Regions from separate parts of the Micromonospora sp. 050-3 genome, predicted to be linked through region 2. Evidence: riboswitches for the same ligand, from Rfam matches in the RefSeq annotation. Region 2 holds a riboswitch; each other region holds the start of a gene.
What was found. Region 2 has a riboswitch for cyclic di-AMP ahead of ACLJOK_RS18610 (coiled-coil domain-containing protein). Riboswitches for the same ligand answer to the same signal wherever they lie in the genome.

Region 1: it holds a riboswitch for cyclic di-AMP, as region 2 does, so the genes downstream of both, ACLJOK_RS26220 (C39 family peptidase) here and ACLJOK_RS18610 (coiled-coil domain-containing protein) in region 2, are expected to answer to the same signal.
Region 3: it holds a riboswitch for cyclic di-AMP, as region 2 does, so the genes downstream of both, ACLJOK_RS01225 (coiled-coil domain-containing protein) here and ACLJOK_RS18610 (coiled-coil domain-containing protein) in region 2, are expected to answer to the same signal.
Region 4: it holds a riboswitch for cyclic di-AMP, as region 2 does, so the genes downstream of both, ACLJOK_RS16350 (NlpC/P60 family protein) here and ACLJOK_RS18610 (coiled-coil domain-containing protein) in region 2, are expected to answer to the same signal.

Annotation. Positions count from the first base shown of each region.
Region 1 covers NZ_JAJPVX010000002.1:2,421,743-2,427,172, reverse strand. Annotated here, with positions in the region: gene ACLJOK_RS26225 (alpha/beta hydrolase) at 1-599, opposite strand, end outside; gene ACLJOK_RS26220 (C39 family peptidase) at 732-1,580, opposite strand; cyclic di-AMP (ydaO/yuaA leader) riboswitch at 1,813-1,954, opposite strand; gene ACLJOK_RS26215 (hypothetical protein) at 2,239-3,009, opposite strand; gene ACLJOK_RS26210 (hypothetical protein) at 3,142-3,564, opposite strand; gene ACLJOK_RS26205 (acyltransferase family protein) at 3,657-4,892, opposite strand; gene ACLJOK_RS26200 (glycosyltransferase family 2 protein) at 5,193-5,430, shown strand, end outside.
Region 2 covers NZ_JAJPVX010000002.1:779,489-784,918, forward strand. Annotated here, with positions in the region: gene ACLJOK_RS18605 (carbonic anhydrase) at 4-741, shown strand; gene ACLJOK_RS18610 (coiled-coil domain-containing protein) at 798-1,817, opposite strand; cyclic di-AMP (ydaO/yuaA leader) riboswitch at 1,822-1,952, opposite strand; gene ACLJOK_RS18615 (YibE/F family protein) at 2,119-3,498, opposite strand; gene ACLJOK_RS18620 (metal-sensitive transcriptional regulator) at 3,794-4,090, opposite strand; gene ACLJOK_RS18625 (heavy-metal-associated domain-containing protein) at 4,186-4,395, shown strand; gene ACLJOK_RS18630 (hypothetical protein) at 4,409-5,356, shown strand; gene ACLJOK_RS18635 (heavy metal translocating P-type ATPase) at 5,369-5,430, shown strand, end outside.
Region 3 covers NZ_JAJPVX010000001.1:250,990-256,419, reverse strand. Annotated here, with positions in the region: gene ACLJOK_RS01240 (alpha/beta fold hydrolase) at 1-551, shown strand, start outside; gene ACLJOK_RS01235 (HelD family protein) at 659-2,776, shown strand; gene ACLJOK_RS01230 (cation diffusion facilitator family transporter) at 2,884-3,801, shown strand; cyclic di-AMP (ydaO/yuaA leader) riboswitch at 3,945-4,076, shown strand; gene ACLJOK_RS01225 (coiled-coil domain-containing protein) at 4,082-5,146, shown strand; gene ACLJOK_RS01220 (hypothetical protein) at 5,288-5,430, shown strand, end outside.
Region 4 covers NZ_JAJPVX010000002.1:301,089-306,518, reverse strand. Annotated here, with positions in the region: gene ACLJOK_RS16360 (pyridoxamine 5'-phosphate oxidase family protein) at 235-792, opposite strand; gene dcd (dCTP deaminase) at 892-1,470, shown strand; gene ACLJOK_RS16350 (NlpC/P60 family protein) at 1,544-2,584, opposite strand; cyclic di-AMP (ydaO/yuaA leader) riboswitch at 2,598-2,733, opposite strand; gene ACLJOK_RS16345 (N-acetylmuramoyl-L-alanine amidase) at 2,969-4,951, shown strand; gene ACLJOK_RS16340 (NlpC/P60 family protein) at 5,007-5,430, opposite strand, start outside.

The DNA.
Region 1 (5,430 bases), 1.6 Mb from region 2:
ACCACCGGCACGTCGGTCGCCGCCAGCAGCGCGGCCAGGTCGGGCTCGCCGACGGCGAAGGCGGCCGGGTCCATGGCGAGGCGCCACCGGCCGTCGACCTGGCGCAGCCCGGCGTCCACCACCGGGTGGTCGGGCGAGACCAAGCCGGCCAGCCCGGCGACCCGCAGGTAGCGGCGCGCCGCTTCGGTGCGGCTGGCGAACCAGCTCACCGGGCGGGCGGCGACCTCGGCGGCGCGGGTCAGCTCAGCGGGTGACCAGAGCGCCTTGATGCCCAGCCCGACCACAGCGTCCACCGGCGTCCCGGCCTCGCGGGCGGCCAGCGCCAGGCCGACCACCCCACCCAGCGAGTGCCCGAGCACCACCAGCCGGTCGTCGGGAGCGAGTGCCTGCGCGATCTGCTGGGCGAAGCCCACGAAGGAGTACGACGGCAGCGGCGACGCCCAGCCGTGGCCGGCGAGGTCCGGTGCCAGCCACCGCCCGGGCCAGTGCTGCTCGAGGTACGGCGCCCAGGGCAACCACACGTCCCCGGTCGCCCCCATGCCGTGCAGCAGCAGCAGGACCGGCCTGCGGCCGGCGTGACCACCCGTTTTCTCCACCACGGCCGCAGTCTCCCATGGTTCACGGCCTGGTACGAGAGCCGTCGATGACGGTTACGGCGGACCGCGCGGACAAACGCCGCGGGCGCCGGCCCCTTGTGGAGGACGGCGCCCGCGGCGGTCAGTGTGCCCGGGTCAGGCGGAGTAGCCCCGGCTGGCGATCCAGTTGGCCAGGTCGATCGTGGTGATCCAGTACGACGGGTCGGCCGGGTTCGCCGAGTCGGCGATCCGCACGGTGCGACCGTTGTCCTTGTAGCCCACGACGGCGATGTAGTGCCCGCCACCGTAGGAGTGCCAGCTGCCGTCGGTGTCGGTGGCGTCCCCGACGACGTTGGCCACCACGCCCCGCCCGTCGGTGATGGCCTTCACCACGTCGGCCTGGAGCCGGTCCATCTGAGCCGGGCTGGGCGCGCCGAGGAACATCCGGGTCCGGTACGGGGAGCCCTTCACCTCGGCGTTGAGCACCCGGGTGGTGTCCTCGGCCGAGTTGGTGCCCATCTCGGTGGTGCCCAGCTCGGCGCCGAGCTCCTCCTGGGTGCGGTCGATGCCAGCGGCGCTGAGCGCGTTGCGGGTGGCCGCCGGACCGCAGTTGTAGTAGGTGTTCTGCGCCTCGTAGTCGTAGTCGAGCACCTTGGTCGCGGGCGGCTTCGGCGGCTGCGGCTTGCGGGTCAGGTCAGGGTTGCTGCTGGCCTTGGCCGCGGGGGACGCGGCGCTGGTGGCCGGGGCGGCGGTGGTCGGCGCGGCGCTGGCCGAGGGGGACGCGTCCCGGACATCGCCGCGGGAGGCGGCGACGTCGCTGCGCATCTCGGCGACAGTGGTCGCGGTGCGCTGGCCGGCCGGGGCGTCGTCGGCAGTGGTGAGCAGGGCGCCGGTGGTGGTGGCGATCGCGAGGGCCGCGGCGGACGCGGCGACGATCTGGTACGGGCGCTCGGTGGCGAGGCGGCGGAGCTGACGCTTCAGGGTGTGCTTCACGGGGTCCTCCACGGGTCGGGGGGAGAGCGGCACACCGGGGCCGGACCGGCATCCGGGCAGGCGCCAGCGCGCGGACCGTGGTCCGCGGATGGTGAACCGCTCAGGGGAACGCCCGGCGCGGCCGGGCGGGAAAGGCGATGACCCGGGGGTCAGCTCACCGTCACTGGACGAATGAGCGGGTGCACCGCCGCGCCGTGGAGGCGAGGGAACAACCGAGGGGTGGAAAGGTGCTGCACGAGGACGGGACTCCTTCCGACACCGCCTACCGGGTTAGCTGACGGATTCGGGCGGGAAGATCGCCCTACCGCGGGCCGTGGCTCGCGGATTCACCCCAGACTTACTGATGGGTCCCCGGCTCGTTGATCACGATTAAGCGGGTCGATGCGGCGTCGCGTCTTGCGATCGGTTACCGCACCGGACGAGACGACACTACTGGCGTCTCAGCGCCCTGCCAAGCCAGGTTCACCTGCGTAAACCCCAATTGGCGCGACAATTTCTGCGCGTATTGCCGATGATGTGACTCGATGGGACAACCGGTTGCGGTGACGCCTACGGGCGACAACCGGACAGGCCGCAAAGAACGCGACCACAATCGCGGGAACAATGCCGCCGATCGCGCCGCACGTCCGATTTCGCAATGGGGTGACCGGCCTCACATCACGGATTGGGCTCAACCCACCCGGGCCGGGCGCCACAGTGCCACGACGGCGGGACGCAACGCCCCGGCCACCGTCCGACGCGCGGGCACCGGGGCGGGGCGGAGCCGGGCCGCCGCCGCGTACGCCTCCTCGGCGAGGGCACGAGCCGACTCGGCGGCCAACTCCGCGTCGCGCCAGGCGGCCCGCTCACGGTCGGCGGCCACCTGGTAGTCGGCCAGCCGCGCATCCCGGATCACCCGGCTGATCAGCACCTCCTGCTCGACCGGGTGTCGCCGGGGATCCCAGCCGCGCCGGTGCCCGAACACGTCGCCGAGCTGTGCCATGGTCAGGTCGCCCCGCCAGTACGCCGCCATCGCCGCTCGGTGCAGATAGCGTTCCCGGGCGGCGTACTCGGCGGGGGTGTGCGGGGTCTGTGGGGTGGGCAGTGTCCCGACGCCCGCGAAGCGGCGCGTGGCGGTGTCCGCCTCGTCGTACCCGATCCAGGCCCGCTCCAGCTGCTCCTGAGCGGTCAGCCAGGCGGCGCGCCACCGCTTGGCGGTGGTGGCCGCGCCGGCCGCGGCGACGGCCACCTCCTCGGCGTAGCGGCGCAGGTCGACGGCCTCGGCGGCGGCCAGCTCCCGAGGAGTGGGCCCGGCCGGGAGCGGGTCGTCAGTGGGCCGGTCCCGTTCGGGGCGGGCGGCCAGCACGGTGAGCAGGCCCAGGGTCAGCAGGAACAGCGTCGACCAGATGGCGGCGGCCTGCGGCACCTCGGTTACGAACTGGTAGAAGACGACGGTCTCCATGGTCGGCACCTCGGGGAGAGAGCAGTGCGATGGGGAGCCGCGCCGGCCAACGGGCCACTGTGGGCCACGGGTCGGCGGGTCCGGGAGCTGTGGGTCGACAGGGCGCGGTGACGGGACGGTCGTCCCGGTGGCTCAGCGCCCGGGTGGGGCCCGGGAAGCCCGACCGCTCGGACCGTCGACGAGGGGCAGCCGGTCAGATTCGGCAGCGCGGACCGACAGCACGCCGGACGCGATGGTGCCCTGATCGCCGGGGAGCGCCACCGGCATGTCGACCGACCAGGTCGGGACCGGCTCCTCGGTGACCTCCGGAGGTATCGCCGGGGCCGGGCGGGCCGCACCGGGTGCTCCGGCGAGCCAGCAGGAGGCCGCCAGCGACCCGGCGGCGACCGAGGCCGACACCGCACTCGACGTTGGCACCGGGCCGGGCGTTGACGAGGCGGCCGTGGCCGGGCCTGCGCCGAGCGCCAGGGCCGCGACGACGGCGAGGCTGGTCAGCACCCGAGTCGCCCAGCGCGCCACCCACCACAGCGGACAGGTGAACGCGACCGGAAGCACGTCCCCACGCTACCGTCGCGCCGAGCCTGGCGCACCGACCACGGGCGTGTCGAACTACGCCGCGCCGACCCCTTTGACCAGGGTGGACGCTGTCAGCTCAGGTCGACGTACGTTGATCGAGCGCCGGTCTGACCGACAGCGCCGGCAGGTCCGTCGACCTCACCGCGGGCGCTGCTTCCGAGGTCTCGCGCGCCATCGTCGCCGGCCGCGCGTTGTCGGGGAACGGGCGCCGGACGGGCCGCACGGCGCGGCGCGAGCCGGCGCATCATCGGGGTTTCGACGAAGCGGTGCAACAGCCCGGCGAGGATCAGGGTCGCCGCCAGGAAGCCGAACACCACGGCCGGGCCACGCCAGCCCGCGAAGCCGATCCCCCAGGTTCCGCTCCAGCGCAGCACGCTCGTCATCACCAGCACGTGCACCAGGTAGAACGCGAACGAGACCTCACCGAGCCAGACCAGCGGCCGGGACCGCCACGGCGAGCGCCGACCCCGCACGTCCGCGTCCGCGGCAGCGGTGATCACCAACAGGTACGCGACAGCGAGCAGCGTGGTCCACAGCTCGGCGCGGATCCACTGCGCGGCCACCACCCAGGTGACCAGGAAGATCCCGGTGGCCACGGCCAGGTTGGGACCACGCCAGAGCCGGCGGCGCATCAACTCGGCAGCCACCGCGCCCAACCAGAACTCCAGCGACCGTACCGGCGGGAAGATCTGGGTGAACCACCAGCGGCTCACCTCCGGCACCAACTCCTGCGCCGGCCAGAGCGCGAGGATCAGCAGCGGCAGCGCGACGATCAGCGCCCAGAGCACCTTCGGTCGGGCCCGGCGCAGCAGCGGCAGCGCCAGCGGCAGACAGAGGTAGAAGAAGAACTCGCAGGACAGCGACCAGCTGACCGTGTTGATGCTGTAGAACCAGCCCGGCCGGGGATCCCACGCCTGCAACAGCAGCAGGTTCTCCAACGCCGCCGCCGGCAGGACCGGGTCGGCGAAATACCAGGCGACGCCCAGCGTCGCCGCGAACAGCACCAGGTGGTTCGGGTAGATCTTGGCAATCCGTCGCCGCCAGAAGGTACGCCGGGAGTCCCCCTCGCGGGCCGACCAGACCAGCACGAACCCGCTGAGGATGAAGAAGAACTGCACCCCGGAGAGGCCCAGGGTGAACAGCTCGTCAACCACTGCCTTGTAGTCCGGCTCGGCGATGATCCGCATGGTGCCGGCGTGAAAGCCGAAGACCAGCAGAGCGGCGATCCACCGCAGCCCGGTCAGCGAGGGCAGCCGGGGCGGGGCGGGTGCGGGTCGGGCGGCCGACATCGCGGCGACGCTCGTCATGCCGGGATCCCGGCGCTCGGCAGGGTCACCAGCACTGTCGTAGCCTCCTCGGCGCGGCGTCGGACGGCGCGACGGCGACGCCCACGACGACCCGGCAGGGCCGCACCGAGGCACCCTACCGGGTCACTCCCGGGTGAACCGGACGCATCCCACCCGCCCCACCAGCCCGCGTTTCCCCGGCCGGGAGACCGTCCACCGGCCCGGCGTTAACCTTCCGCTGGGCGGGAGTTCAGAGAGTCCACCATCGGCGGCAACGTCAGGTTCCGGGGCCGGCCACCCGGGTCGTTGAAGGTGGCGGACGTGGTCAATGAGCCGACGCACGCACCGCTGCTGAGCATCGTCGTGCCCGTGTACGGCGTCGAGGCATACCTGTACCAGTGCCTCGAGTCGATCCGGGCCGACATCCCGGCGGGCGAGTCGGACGCGGTCGAGCTGATCGCCGTCGACGACGCCTCCCCGGACGGCTGCGGCGACATGCTCCGCTCGTACGCGGTCAGCCGCGACGGCGTGCGGGTCGTGCACCTGAGCAGCAACGTGG
Region 2 (5,430 bases):
GGGATGAGTCATACCGGGAGCTCCGGCGGCCAGCCGGGTCCGCAGCGGACCACCGACCGGGCCACCGCGCTCAACGAGCCGACCCGGGCGTATGCCGAGCTGGTCGCCGGCAACCGGCGCTTCGTCGATGGCGCACCACGCCACCCCAACCAGGACGCCGGGCACCGGGCCGCCGTGGCCGACGGACAACATCCGTTCGCGGTGATCGTCGGCTGCTCCGACTCACGGCTGGCCGCCGAGATCATCTTCGACCGGGGTCTGGGCGACCTGTTCGTGATTCGCACCGCCGGGCACACCGCCGGTCCTGAGGTGCTCGGCAGCGTCGAGTACGCGGTGACAGTGCTCGGCACCCCGCTGGTGGTGGTGCTCGGCCACGACTCGTGCGGTGCGGTGCAGGCCGCCCGGGAGTCCGCCGCGACCGGTACCGCACCGAGTGGCCATCTGCGCGCTGTGGTCGACGCCGTGCTGCCCAGCCTGCGCCGGGCCGAGGCCGAGGGCGTGGACGACATCGACGGCATCGTCGACATCCACATCGCCCAGACCGTCGAGACGTTGCTCGGGCAGTCCCCGGTGCTGGCCGACGAGGTGGAGCGGGGGCGGTGCGCGGTGGTGGGGGTGTCCTACCGACTCGCCGCCGGAGCGGTGCGCCCGGTGGCCGCTGTGCCAGCTGGCTTCGCGACGTTGGAGACCCCGGCCGGATCGCCCGAGTCGACCGACCAGGCCGCGGCTGCCACCGTCTGACGCGACGAGGGCCGCTCCGCGTCACGCGGAACGGCCCTCGACGGAGATCGTGCGGGTCAGAGCAGCGACATGTGGACGTGGTCGGTGTGGTTCGACGGCCCGCTGTACGAACTCCAGCCGGTGGCCGGGAACCAGATCTGCCGGTTCCAGATCACGTAGTAGATGCCGAGCCGGTCGGCGTTACGGATGAGGAACGCGGCGACGTTGTTGCCGTACGTCCTGGTGTCGTTGTTGTGCCACGGGGCGAACCCGCTCTTCTGTAGCGACCAGTCGCAGGCGCGGCCCTTCGGGTGCTCCCACGGCCCGCCGGAGCGGTAGCAGCCCACGAACCGGTTGAAGCCGGCCGCCTTGACCTCCTTGTACGCGTGCAGCGTGCGGGCGGTGACGCAGCCGGACGTGGTGGGGTCCTTTTCGCTGCACGACTGGGGCTTCCAGTCACCGTCGGCCGTGCGACCCGGGCCGATCTTCGCGACCTTGGAGGTGGCGTCCACCAGGCCGCCGGTGAAGCCCTTCCCGCCGACGAGGGAGAGCGCCTTGTCGGCCTCGCTCTTGCGCTTCGCCATCAGGGCGGTCTGTTTCTGCTGCTCGCGGACCTCGGTGTCGAGGGCCAGCTTGGCCTGCTCGGCGCGGGCCTTCACCTCGTTGACCTCGGAGAGCTTCTTCTCGTTGACCATGTTCATCTCGTCGAGCATCCCGGCGCGCTGGACGAACGAGTCGGGCGCATCGCTCTCCAGCAGCATCGCGACCGCGCCGATCCGGCCGGTCCGGTACGCCTGGGCGGCGATCTGCCCGACCTGCGGGGCCAACGCGTCCAGGTCGGCCTTGGCCCGGTTGACCTCCGCGGCCAACTCGCCCTGCCGCTTCTTGGACTTGTCCAGCTTGGACTTTGCGGCGGAATAGTCGCGGTTGGCCTGCTCGATGACGTCGTTGAGCAGCTTGGGCTCGCCGTCCTCCTCGTGCCCCGAGGGTGTGGGGTTCGTCGGGGCGGCGTGCGCCGGCAGCGGCCCGGCGAGCACTGTCAGTGCGGCGATCACGGCCACCACGGGAGTCAACCAGCGGCGTAGGGGTGCCGTCACAATGTTCCCTTCCGTCGACCGCCGACCGGGTTAGCTGACGGGTTCGGGGCGGAAGTGGCCCCTACCGCTGACGCGGATTCACCCCAGGTACCTGGGTCCCCGGCTCGCCGGTTGGCGATTGGGCGGTGGCACCGCAGGCGCCGCTTCGCGCCTTCATCGGTAACCGGCAGCGAGGTTACCCGAGAGTCGACCAGGTGAGCTACGCCTGGATGCCGACCAAAAGCGTCATTTCGCCATAGCGTTGAGTGACCAGTGACGCGGTTCTCAGGGTGGATGCCCGATCTGGTCACGCTGAGGAGTGTCACCATGCCGTATCCGTGCTCCTGTTCGACTCCGGCCACCGGTCGGTGGCCTTGGATGGGGGTGCGGTCCGCGTCTGGTCCGGCTCGTCGGAGCCGGCCGTTCGCGGTGAGATGAGTGCGGCCAGTGCCTCGCTGCGGTCCGGCTCGGGCCGGGACGCCGGAGCGTCGGTGGACGCCGTGGCAGCCGTGGCAGCCGTACGCCCGGCGGCGGTCACCACAGCGGCCAGCCCGGTGGTCAGCGGCACGGCGGCGATCAGGCCGAGGGTGGCGACCGCGCTGCGGACGATCTCCTGCGCGAGGAACTCACTGGTGAGGATCTGCCCGATCGGCCGCGCGTCGGCGGTGAGCAGGAGCAGCAGGGGCAGTGACGCGCCCGCGTACGCCAGCACGATGGTGTTGACAGTGGAGGCGATGTGCGCGCGGCCGACCCGGGTGGCCGCCCGGTACAGCTGCAAGCGCGTCAGCCCGGGGTTGGCGTTCGCCAGTTCGGTGACGGTGGCCGCCTGGGTGACCGTCACGTCGTCGAGCACCCCGAGCGAGCCGATGATGATCCCGGCGAGCAGCAGACCGTGCAGGTCCACGTCGCCCTGGAACATCGACAGGGTGGTGGCGTCCTCGCTGCCGAAGCCGGTGAGGTGGGTCGCGGCCGTGGCGATGGTGGCGAGCACGCCGGTCAGCACCAGGCTGCCCAGGGTGCCGAGCACCGCGACCGAGGTCTGTGCGGTGACCCCGTGGGTCAGATAGAGCACCACGAACATGATCAGGGCCGCGCCGACCACCGCCACCAGCAGCGGTGACCTGCCGGCGCTGATGCCCGGCAGCACGAAGCTGAGCAGGATGGCGAAGCTGGCTGCCAGCCCGGCGAGCGCGGCCAGACCTCGCCACCGACCGAACGCGACGATCGCGGCCGCGAAGATCACCGCCAGCCACACCATCGGGGTGCCGCGTTGGTGCTCGGCGATGTTCCAGTTGCTGGTGGTGGGATCGGTCGGGTCGGCCAGCTCGACCAGGATGACCTCGTCGCCGACCTCGACCCGGGGTGCGCCGGGCCCGTCGGGCACCGGTGTCCGTACCTGCTGGCCGGCGGTCGGCCCGTCGTCCACCAGGACGTCGACAGTGCCGCACCGCCCGTCGCCGACCCTCGGTGTGCCCTCGGGGGCCGACGGCACCGGCGGGCACGGCTCGCTCACCACCCGGGTGACCGTCCCGGGGTAACGCGGCACGTCCGCACCACCATCGGTCTGCGGTGACCCGCCGCGTGGCCAGAGCAGCACTGCGGCCAGCACGGTCGCGACGAAGAGGGGTACCACCGTCACGACGAGGATCCGTCGCACCCGTGGTGGGGCGGACGGAGCAGGGTGACTGTGGTCGGCGGCCAAGGCGAGACTCCCAACGATCCGGTGCGGGATACGGGTCAGCGGGCCGGGCGGTTCACCGTTGCGGGGGAAACGCTGCGGACGGTGCGGCGGATCGCTGCCTGACGACCACTTGATCACGGACGGTCAGTGCTCGGCCCGGTCGGCCGGGGGCGACGCCACGAGGTGGCGGCGCCGGTGCGCGACTGTGCAGCGGCATACGGAGAGCCATCGTGGGAGATGCTAGCCAGCCCTCCTGGGGGTTGCAGGTCGTGGCGGAGTGTCGGGTACTCGAACCGCCCGCGTGGCGGCCCGGCGGTCAGCCGCGCTTCATGAGCCGGCCGACCGCCGCCATCATCTCGGTGGCCATCTCGTCGGCCCGACCTTCGGCGGCGCCCTCGTGCATGCAGTGCCGGGCGTGACCGTCGAGCAACCCGAGGGCCACCTTGTCGAGGGCGGCCTGGATGGCGGAGATCTGGGTGAGCACGTCGATGCAGTAGCGGTCGTCGTCGACCATCTTCTCGATGCCCCGGACCTGCCCCTCGACGCGGCGGAGCCGCGCGAGCAGCTGGTCCTTGCTGGCGGTGTATCCGCGGATCGGGGTGGGTGCGGTCATGTCGACCAGGATAGCTTACCCCCAGGGGGTATGGTACGGTCGTGTTCTGGTGGGATACCCCCACCGGGTACCGGTACCGCAAAGGAGACGATTCAATGGTCGACACGACGTACCAGGTGCAGGGCATGACCTGCGGGCACTGCGTCAGCGCGGTCAGCGCCGAGGTCGGCGCCATCGCGGGGGTGCGCGACGTCCAGGTCGACCTCGCGGCCGGCCGGGTCACGGTCAGCAGCGATCAGCCGCTGGACACCGCTGTTGTCCGGGCCGCGGTTGACGAGGCCGGCTACGACCTCGTCGACGCGTGATCGGCGGGCCGGCGTGCGTACTGTGACGAGACTGGCCGGGTTCGCCGTCGGCCTCGCGGCGGTCTTCGGCACGACGTACGGGATCGGCCGGGTCGTCGACCGCGCCCCGGTGGTCGAGGGCCGGCACGACGGCGACGCCGCCCACGCGACGGGCGAGCACGACGAGACGGCCGCCCGGCTTCCCGGCGGGCTGCTCGTCTCCGACCGGGGCTACACCCTCGAACCGCTCGACGCCCCTGCCGACGAGTTCGCCTTCCGGATCGCCGGGCCGGACGGTCAACCGGTCACCCGGTACGACGTGGCGCACGACAAGCAGATGCACCTGATCGTCGCCCGACGGGACCTCTCCGGCTTCCGTCACGTCCACCCCGAGTTGGCTCCGGACGGCACCTGGCGGGTCGACACCCCGCTGACCGGCCCCGGGCAGTGGCGGGCGTTCGCCGACTTCGCCCCGACCGGTGGCGAGCCACTGACCCTCGGCGTGGACGTGACAGTCCCCGGCGAGCTGACCGAACGGCCGTTGCCCGCCCCGGCGACCAGCACCACCGTCGACGGCTACACGGTCACCCTGACCGGTGTGCCGCAGCCCGGCCGCACGTCGTCGCTGACCCTGACCGTCAGCCGGGGCGGGCAGCCGGTTACCGACCTGGAGCCCTACCTGGGCGCGTACGGGCACCTGGTGGCGCTGCGCCGGGGCGATCTGGCCTACCTGCACGTGCACCCGGACGGGACGCCCGGCGATGGGCGCACCCGGCCCGGTCCGGCCGTCACCTTCCTCGCCGAGGTGCCCTCGGCCGGCAGCTACCGCCTCTACCTCGACTTTCAACACGGCGGCCGGGTGCACACCGCCGAGTTCACAGTGGTCGCCGGCGCTGCCCCGACCGGAGACGCCCCCACCCCGAGCGGACCCGCACCGACCGGCGGGGCCGACCACGGCACCCCCGGGCACGGACACAACTGACGGGACCAGACGATGACCACCACCAGCAGCAGACCGCTGCCCGAGGCGCCGAACCGGATCGAACTGGCGATCGG
Region 3 (5,430 bases), on a different contig from region 2:
TCGTCTCGACCACCGCCGAGGGGCACACGCACACCGTCTACGGGCTTTCGCCGCGGATCGCCCGGTTGATCCGGCTGGCCGAGACGACCGGCGCGGGCGTGCTGGCCCGGTGTGGCTCGTGGCGCGCGCCCCGGGCACTGCTGAACGCGCTGCAACCGAGCATCCGGTGGATGCTCTTCGGTGACCGCTGCGAACCGGCCGACATCCGCCTGGTGACGTCCGCTGTGGCTCGGGCCTCGCTGCGCTCGATCGGCGGGTTCCGCGCCTCCATCGGCACCCAGCACCGACTGGACACCCTCGCCGCGTTGGCCCACCTGCCGGCTGCCGCCCTGGTCGGCGACCGGGACCGGCTGACCCCACCTCCGTGCGCCGAGTCGATCGCGGCCGCCCTGCCGGCCACCGAGCTGACCGTCTGTCCGGGCGCCGGGCACATGCTGATGATGGAACGGCCGGAGGAGGTGAACACCGCGCTCAGCGGCGTGCTGCGGCGGGTGCTCGCCGAATCGCCGCCGGCCCGCAGTGGCGCGATCCCCGCCGAGGCGGGTGCCTGAGTACGTTCGCGCACCTCGGGCGCGGCGGGTCGGGCCCAGGGCCGTACTCTTCTCGGTTGGCCCGCGCGGTTCCCGCCGCCTGCCGGCGACCTCTGAAGGAGCGTGCGTTGACCGACCAGACCGGCCTGGAGCAGGAGATCGCCGTCGAGCAACGACACCTCGACCGGGTGTACGCCCGACTGGTCGAGCTGCGGCAGTCGGCCGTCCGCGCCGAGCGTGACGGTTACCGGATGGCCCGGGTGGGCACGCACGGCTCCCTGGTCGAGCGCGACGCGATGGTCTTCCACGCGGCGCAGCGGCGGCACACCCTGGACGCCGAGCACGAGGGGCTGGTCTTCGGCCGGCTGGACCTGCGCGACCGTCAGGTGCTGCACGTCGGGCGACTGGGGATCCGCGACGAGAACGCCGTCACGCTTGTCGTCGACTGGCGCGCGCCGGCCGCCGCCGCCTTCTACCAGGCCACCCCGGCGCAGCCGCTGGACGTGGTGCGGCGCCGCACCATCCAGTCCCGCGCCGAGCGGGTCACCCGGATCGAGGACGACCTGCTCGACCCGACGGCAGCCCCGGAGGGCATGACCGTCGTCGGTGACGGCGCATTGCTGGCCACCCTCTCCAAGGCCACCGGCCGGGGCATGCGCGACATCGTGGCGACCATCCAGCGGGAGCAGGACGAGGCGATCCGTTCGCCCGGCTCCGGGGTGACGATCGTCGCGGGCGGCCCCGGCACCGGCAAGACCGCTGTCGCCCTGCACCGGGCCGCGTTCCTGCTGTATTCCGACCGCAGCCGCTACGCCGGCGGCGGCATCCTGGTGGTCGGCCCGTCGTCGGTCTTCGTCGAGTACATCGGCTCCGTGCTGCCGTCGCTCGGTGAGGACGCCGCGACCCTGCACTCGCTGGGCACCCTCTTCCCTGGGATGACCGCCACCCGCCCCGACCCGCCCGAGGTGGCGGCGGTGAAGGGCTCACTGCGGATGCGCCGGGTGCTGGAGCGGGCGGCCCGCGACGCGGTGCCGGGCGGCCCGGGTGAGCTGCGGCTGCTCTACCGCGGCACGCTGCTGCGGCTGGACCGGGCCGCGCTGGACCGGATCCGGGACCGCGCGCTGCAACGCGGCGCACGACGCAACGAGGTGCGCCGGGCCGGTTTCGACGGGGTGTTCGCCGCGCTCTGGGCGCAGGCCCGTGAGCTGAGCAGCGGTCGGCTGCCGGAGCAACCGGCCTTCGAGGCGGAGATCGCCGAGCGGGCGGAGTTCCGGGAGTTCCTCAAGGCCTGGTGGCCTCGGCTGCACCCCCGGCACGTGCTCGGCTGGTTGGCGCAGCCGGATCGACTGCGCCGGTACGCCGGGGGGATCCTCTCCTCGGCGGAGATCCGGCTGCTCAACGCCGCGTACCGGAACCTGGACTCGGCCGGGCTGACCATCGCCGACGTGGCGCTGCTCGACGAGTTGGACGCGCTGCTCGGTAAGCCCGCGCAGCCAGCCCGCGCGCGACGCGATCCGTTCCAGCTCGCCGGCGGCGTCCGCGAGCTGAGCACCCTCGGTGAACGGCAGCGGGCGGCCCGCGCGGCGGCCCGGGAGCGTCCGGAGGACTACCGGGAGTACGCGCACGTGGTGGTGGACGAGGCGCAGGACGTCTCGCCGATGCAGTGGCGGATGATCGGTCGACGCGGCCGACTGGCCTCCTGGACAGTTGTGGGCGATCCCGCGCAGACCGCGTGGACCGGCGATCCGGAGGAGCTGACCCGAGCCCGCGACCAGGCGCTGGGCCGGCGCAAGCGACACGACTTCACGCTCACCACCAACTACCGCAACTCGGCGGAGATCTTCGCGGTGGCGGCGGCGGAGATCCGCCGGCTCTACCCGGACCTGCCACTGCCGACCGCCGTGCGCTCCACCGGCGTCGAGCCGATCGAGCTGGTGGTGCCCGCGACGGGGTTGGAGACCGCGACAGTGGAGGCCGCCGCCGGCCTGCTGGCCGAGGTGGAAGGCACGGTCGGGGTGATCACGCCGGTCCCCCGCCGGGACGAGGTCGCCGGTTGGCTCGGCGCGCTCAGCGCGCCGAGGTTGCAGGTGGTGACCAGCCTCGAGGCCAAGGGCATGGAGTACGACGGAGTGGTGCTGGTCGCCCCGAGCGAGATCCGGGCGGATCCGGGCGCCGGGGTGCGCACCCTGTACGTGGCGCTTTCCCGGGCCACCCAGCGGCTCACCACCATCGACCCGACCGGCTGACAGGTGCGGACTGCCGCCAGCGGGAGGGCGCCGCCCGCACACTTGCACACATTGCGATGTGAACATATATTTGACCGGGTCCCGACCAGCGGCGGAAGGTGGTTCTCGTGGGCGCAGGTCATGACCACCACCATGGGTCCGTCGCCAATGCCGCACACCAGCACCGAGGTCGACTCTGGGCGGCATTCGGGCTGCTCGCCACCCTGATGGTGGTCGAGGCGGTGGTCGCCCTGCACACCGGCTCGCTCGCCCTGCTCTCCGACGCCGGGCACATGTTCACCGACGTGCTCGGCATCGGGATGGCCCTCGCCGCCATCACGGCGACCCGGCGGGCCACCGGCGACCCGCAGCGCACCTTCGGGCTCTATCGACTCGAGGTGCTCGCCGCGCTGGCCAACGCCGTCCTGCTCTCCGGCGTCGCCATCTACGTGGTGATCGAGGCGATCCGCCGTTTCGGCGACCCGCACCAGGTCATCGCCGGCCCGATGCTCGCGGTGGCAGTGCTCGGCCTGCTCGCGAACATCGCCGCCTTCGCGCTGCTGCGCGCCGGTGCCCGCGAGAGCATCAACCTCCAGGGCGCTTACCTGGAGGTGCTCGGTGACCTGCTCGGCTCGCTCGGCGTCATCGGCGCGGCGCTGCTCATCACCGTCACCGACTGGTGGTGGGCCGACCCCCTGGTAGCGGTCGCCATCGGCGTGTTCATCCTGCCGCGCACCTGGCGGCTGGCCCGCGCCGCCATCCGCATCCTGGTGCAGGCCGCCCCGGAGCACCTCCAGGTGACCGCCGTGCACGACCGGCTGGCCGCCGTCCCCGGTGTCGTCGAGGTGCACGACCTGCACGTCTGGACGCTCACCTCGGGCATGGAGGTGGCCTCCGCTCACCTGACCATGGCACCCGGCGCGGAGGTCGGTGCGGTGCTCACCGCGGCGCGTACGGCCCTGCACGACGACTTCCGCATCGAGCACGCGACGTTGCAGATCGAGCCCGGCGCCGCCTCCGGAGCGTGTGGCTCCATCGAGTGGTGAGTGCGGCTTCGGAGCATTCCTCGACTTTCGTCGTAATTTTCCGTGGTGACGCACGCACCGTCCGTCACATTGGCTGCAGCGGCCCCATCGGCACCGGTAGGCTCGGTCCCGGCCTCCACCAGGCGGCGCCCTCCCGGCGCCGGTGGTGGTCGCCGCCTAATCGCCCAGCTGGGCGAACCGGGGAACCATGTTCCTGGGGTGCATCCGCGTCAGCGGTAGGGATCTTCCGTCCCGAACCCGTCAGCTAACCCGGTCGGCGGCTGACGGAAGGACATGCGCAGTGGCACCAGCACGACCACCCGCCGCCCGACTGGCGGCCCTGATCGTCGCGATGTTCGCCCTCGGCGTCGCGCTTCCGGCCGGCACCGCCTCGGCCGCTCCCCCGACCGGCCAGCGGGCCGCCGCACCCGACTCCGACGAGGAGGGCGGCACCCCGGCTTTGCGCGCCCAACTCGAGGCGGCCAGCAAGGGCTACCTGGATGCGAAGCGCGCCCTGGACACCTCGGTGCAACGGCAGAAGCAACTCGCCACCCAGCTGAAGACCATTGAGGTCGAGATCGACCAGCGCAACGGCAAGGTCGGCGAGATCGCCGAAGTGGCCTACCGCACCGGTCGGCTCGGTGCGATGTCGGCGCTGCTCAACAGCAACACTCCGGAAGGCTTCATGGACCGGGCGGCCGCGCTTGACGCTGTGGCGGCCAACGAGGACCGGGTGCTGCGCGACCTGCTGAACAGCAAGGACAAGGCCAACCGCACCCGGGTCGCCCTGGACGGCGAGATCAACGAACAGCGCAAGCAGGTCGCGGTGATGGCCAAGCGCAAGGACCAGGCCGAACGGGCCCTGACCGTGGCCACCACACCCAAGCCGCAGACCACCGCCGACACCGACTCCAACCGGGGCACCTCCAGCGCCAACGCGACGGCCGCGCCGCGCAACTCGGACGGCTCCTGGCCCTCCGAGTCGTGCAGCGTCAACGACCCCACCCCGGCCAGCGGCTGCATCACCCCACGCACCCTGCACGCGCTCAACCAGGCCAAGGCCGCGGGCTTCACCCGGTACGTCTCGTGCCACCGCCCCAGCGGCTCCGGTGAACACCCGAAGGGCCGGGCGTGCGACTTCGCGGCGCAGAAGGGCGGCTTCGGCGGGAACGCCACCGGCGGCGACAAGACGTACGGCAACAACCTGGCGGCGTACTTCATCCGCAACGCGGACCGGCTCGCCGTGCTCTACGTGATCTGGTACAGGCAGATCTGGCTGCCCAGCAGCGGGTGGAAGTCGTACAGCGGGGCGCACGGCACCCCGTCCACCGACCACACCAACCACGTACACCTGTCGGTCTACTGACCCACGCGTCGTGATGCCTGTGAGCCGTCGTGATGACTCACAGGCATCACGTGCGTCCGGGCCCGGCTACGTCGCCGGGCGTACCCCTGATGTCGTCGCTCGTCGGACGACCCGGCCGCGGTCGGCGGGCAGCATCGCGGTATGCCTCGGATCCGACCCACCACCCGCAAGGCGCTGCTCACCCTGCACCTCGTCACCTCACTCGGCTGGCTCGGCACCGACCTGGTGCTGCTCACCCTCGGCATCGCCGTGCAGCGGGGCGCCGACCCGGCTGTGGTCTATCC
Region 4 (5,430 bases), 480 kb from region 2:
CGAGTCGTCGGGCCCGTGCACCCAGGCACCCCCGCCGGCCGCGGCTGTCCGCGGACCGTGCCGCCGTGTTGATCCACTCGGTTTCCTGGAAGTCGGGGCATCCGGATCGCCGGGACACCGCGATATTGCGGAAGCCGAGTTGATCTTCCCGGGTGGCGGGGCGCGGGGCCCGCGCGGACGCCCGGTGCCGACTCCGGTACGACGGAGCCGGCACCGATGATCTTCCGACTGTGGTCAGGCGGCCGTGTACTGGACGTCACGGCTGAGGCGGGTCGGGCGCGCCTGCGGGACGGCGAGGGGCGCGGCCACCGCCGACGGGGCGTTTGGGTCGAGCCAGACCCGAACGGCCGGCCGACCAGGCGGGAGGCCCGGAATGCCCGCGATGTGCTGCTCGCGGCGGGTGAGCATCGCCACGTCGACGGTGAACTCGAAGAGCCGCCAGTCGACCTGCGGCTCCGCCCGGGCGCTCTGCGCCAGCTGCGCGACCCGGACCGGATCGGTCACCGGACGGGCCCGCCCCGCCACGTACGCCTCGTCGTCGCTCTCCTCAGCAGGGAACGAGTGCAGCGCGTAACGGCCGTCACGTTCAAGGTCGCGGCGCTTGGGTGAGTCGATGATGAAGCAGAACAGCCCCTCGGCGGTGATGACCGGGGAGACCGGATGGACGCGGGGCCCGCCGTCGGCGCGGACCGTGGCCAGATAGCCGAAGCCCGGCCCGTATTGCTGGAGGAGAACGCGGATCCCGTCGGCGAGTCGGGGCTCGTCGGCGGCGAATTCGGACCAGGAAGCCATGTGGGCATTCTATCGAACAAATGTACGAGCAGCGACCTCGACGCGCTGGTCACCGGCACCGAATCCGGCCACTTTTGGCAGCGCGGCTATGGTGGTCCGATGCTGCTCTCCGACCGCGACCTGGTCTCCGAGATCAAGGCCGGCACGCTGGGCCTGGAACCGTTCGAGCCCACCCTGGTCCAACCGTCCAGCATCGACGTCCGACTCGACCGGCTGTTCCGGGTCTTCAACAACCACCTCTACACCCACATCGATCCGGCCATGCAGCAGGACGACCTGACATCGGTGGTCGAGGTCCCCGACGGTGAGCCGTTCGTGCTGCACCCGGGGGAGTTCGTGCTCGCCTCGACGCTGGAGGTCATCTCGCTGGGTGACCAGCTCGCCGGCCGGCTGGAGGGCAAGAGCTCCCTGGGGCGGCTCGGGCTGCTCACGCACTCCACCGCCGGCTTCATCGACCCGGGATTCTCCGGCCACGTGACGCTGGAACTCTCGAACGTGGCGAACCTGCCGATCACCCTGTGGCCGGGCATGAAGATCGGGCAGCTCTGCATCTTCCGGCTCTCCTCGCCGGCCGAGCACCCGTACGGCTCGGTGGTCTACGGCTCGCGTTACCAGGGCCAGCGGGGGCCAACACCCAGCCGCGCCTGGCAGCACTGGCGCACCTGGCCCACCCGCTGAGGTTCACCCGCTAGCAACAAGACGACGAGGGCCCGCCGCGACGAATCGCGACGGGCCCTTCGGTCACCCAGGGTCAGCCTGGGCGGCCGTAGCTGTGGATCGGGCCGTCATCGACCTTCTTCATCTTGACCGGTTGACCGGCCTGCGAGGCGTGCACCACCCAGCCGCCGCCGACGTACATGCCGACGTGGTGGATGTCGCTGTAGTAGAAGACCAGGTCGCCGGGGCGCAGGTCGCCCTTGCTGACGTTCTTCGTGACCCGGCTCTGCGCGGCGGCGTTGTGCGGCAGCGACACGCCGGCCTTCGCCCAGGCGGCCAGCATCAGCCCGGAGCAGTCGTACGAATTCGGGCCCTCGGCACCCCAGACGTAGGGCTTGCCGATCTGTGCGCAGGCGAACTTGACAGCGGTGCCCGCAGCGCCGCCGGGGTAGCTGCCCGGGCAGGGCGCCGGGCGCAGTGGACCGCCGCCGCCGCTGCCGTACACCTTGAGACGCAGCTTCTGCAGGCGGTCGATCTCGTCGTTGATCTGCTTCTTCTTCGCCGCCAGCTGAGCTTCGGTGCGGGTCAGCTGGGCCACCATCTCGTCCAGCGGCGCCTTCTGCGCGGCCAACTGGTCGCGCAGGTCGGCCACCTGGCGTACGTCCTTCTGCTGGTTGTGCGCGAAGCGGTCGAGCATTTCGAGCTGGCCGACGACCTCGCTGGGCGACCGGCTGCCCAGCACCGCGTTGACCGTCGAGACGTTCTCGCCCTTGTAGGCGCGTACGGCCAGGGCGCTGACCTTGTCCATCGCGGCGTCGACCTGGCGCTCCAGCGGAGTGATCCGGGCGGCCAGCGCGTCGGCCTGCTTGCGCTTCGCGGCGAGGTCGGTGCGGGTGGCGTTGTGCCGTTCGATGATCGGTTCGAGCTTGTTCCAGTCGGCGTCGATCTGGCGCTCGATCTCGGCGACGGACGGGTCGGCGTGGGCCGCCGTGGCACTGCCGGTCAGGACGACGGCGATGCCGGCCAGCGCGGCGAGAGCGGTGGTGAAGCGGGACCAGCGTGGGCGCGGCACGATCGACGTCGGGCCGGCTGATGCCGACCGCTCGGACGACGGCCGCGGGGCATGGAGTGCCACCGGGGTCTCGTACTCCTTCTTCCTGACCGCCTACCGGGTTAGCTGACGGGTTCGGGCGGGAAGTCGGCGCCCTACCGCAGTGGCTGCGGATTCACCCCGAGGGACCTGGGTCCCCGGTTCGCTCGGAAACGACTCGGCGGTGTCGGTCCGTTACCGCCCGGGCTGGGCGGAGCTGCTGTCGGGCCGACAAATGACCAGAGTAGAGACGCCTGTTACCGATCCGCAACCCGTGCGGCCGTGACACTCCGTACGGATTGGACGAGGTCACCGACAGTGTGTGAAGAATTCTTTCCATCCACTTCGATAGATAGAAAGGTATTGACGTGACCTCCCGGACGGCGCGATGGTGACCTGACCTCACTCCGCGAGAATCTAGGGGGTTCGATGCACCATCCAACCCTGTCGGCCGGCTGGCGCGCACTGCTCGCCGCCACAGTGGTCGCCGCCGCGACAACGGTGCCACTCTCCGTCGGCCCGGCCGCCGCCGCGCCCACCACCGACCGCCAGCAGCAGTACGCCGCAGCGGCCACCGAGTACGGAGTGCCGGCCGTCGTGCTGCTCGGCGTCTCCTACCTGGAGTCGCGCTGGGACACCAACGCCGGCACACCGAGCACCAGTGGCGGCTACGGCCCGATGCATTTGACCGACGCCCGGCACGTGGCCGCCCTACCCGGGCGGGGCCACCACGACGCCGGTGCCGAGGATCCACGCGGCGACGACTCCCGTCCCGCCCGGGTGCCCGCGCCCCGCCCGGTCGAGGCCCCCGCGCCGTCCACCGCCGCGTTGCAGACCGTTGACGCCGCCGCCGCGTTGACCGGCGCCACCCCCGAGGCACTGCGCACCGACGCGGGCCTCAACATCCGGGGTGGGGCCGCGCTGCTGAGCGCGTACCAGAGGGATCTGGGCGCGCCGGTCGGCGCGGACACCGACCCGGCGGCCTGGTACGGCGCGGTGGCCCGCTACTCGGGCGCGGACAGCGCCGACGCCGCGGCGGCCTTCGCCGACGAGGTCTTCACCACCATCGGCGCTGGCGAAGCCCGGGTGACCGACGACGGCCAGCGGATCACCCTGCCGGCCCGTGCGGTACGGCCCGAGCGTTCCTGGTTGGACCGGCTGGGCCTGCGCCGGCTGGCCCGCCCGGACGGTGTGGAGTGCCCCCGCACCATCTCCTGCGAATGGATCCCGGCGCCCTACGAAGCGTTCGGCGACGGGGACTACGGCAACCACGACCTCTCCGACCGACCCGCGCGGCAGAAGATCGAGTACATCGTCATCCACGACACCGAGGCGAGTTGGGCCACGACCCTGCAACTCGTCCAGGATCCGACCTACGTGAGCTGGCACTACTCGCTGCGTTCGGTCGACGGGCACATCGCCCAGCACGTGAAGACCAAGGACGTCGGCTGGCACGCCGGCAACTGGTACGTCAACGCGAAGTCGATCGGGCTGGAGCACGAGGGCTTCGCGGCGCAGGGCACCTGGTACACCGAGGCGATGTACCGGACCTCGGCGAAGCTGGTCCGGCACCTGGCGCTGCGGCTGGGCATCCCACTGGACCGCCAGCACATCATCGGCCACGACAACGTGCCCGGCACCATCGCCTCGAACGTGCGGGGGATGCACTGGGATCCGGGCCCGTACTGGGACTGGACGCACTACTTCGACCTGCTGCACGCACCTCGACTGGACACCGGCACCCCGGCCACCGGGCTGGTCCGGATCGACCCGGACTACGCCACCAACCAGCCGGCGTTCACCGGCTGCGTCACCGCGGGCGTGCCCTGCGCGCCGCGTGGCTCCTCGTCGGTGGTGCTGCGCAGCGCGCCGTCCGCGGACGCGCCGCTGGTCAACGACATCGCGCTCCGTCCGGACGGCAGCCCGAACACGATGGTCGTGTCGGACCACGGGGCCCGGGCGTCCGCCGGGCAGACGTACGCGCTGGCCGGACGACAGGGCGACTGGACGGCGATCTGGTACCTCGGGCAGCGGGCCTGGTTCCACAACCCGGCGTCCGCGCCGACCGCCAGCTGGACCGTCGGCGTGGTGGCCACGCCGAAGCCCGGACGGACCACCATTCCGGTCTACGGACGGGCGTACCCGGAGCAGTCCGCGTACCCGGAAGGGGTGCCCTACCAGACAATCTCGCCGCTCCAGTACACCCTGGCGGCCGGGCAGCGGTACGCCGTCGGCGCGGTGCTGGCCGGCGAGTACTACCGGGCCAGCACGTTCGACGGCTCCTCGCCCGGCGACTGGACGGTGATTCGCGGCAAGAACCGGTACGCGCAGATCCAGTTCGGCCACCGGATCATGTACGTCGACCTCGCCGACGTGCAGCTGCTGCCGTCCCCGGTCGGCGCGCCCCGCTGAGAACCACGAAGGCCCCCGGTCGGTGACCGGGGGCCTTCGTGTTGCGCGAGGTGGGTCAGCCAGGTCTGCGGAACCCGGCGACAGGCATGGTGTTGATGCTGGACACCTGCACCGGCTTACCGGCACGTGGCGCGTGCACCATGGTGTTGTTCCCCAGATACAGCCCGACGTGACTCAGGCCGGAGAAGAAGAAGACCAGGTCACCGGGGCGGGCATCGGCTCGCGAGACGGCCTTGCCCTCGTTCCACTGGTCACCGGTGTGGTGGGTGAGGTAGATCCCGGCCGCCTTGTAGGCGTACTGGGTCAGCCCCGAGCAGTCGAACGAGTTCGGCCCGGTGGCACCCCAGACGTACGGCTTGCCGACCTTGCCGCAGGCGGTCTTGATCGCGGTGCGTGCCGCTGCGCTGAACACCCCGTTGATGGTCGGGCAGGCAGCGGTCTTGACCGTGGTCTTGGGCATCGACGCCTCGAGCTGCTTG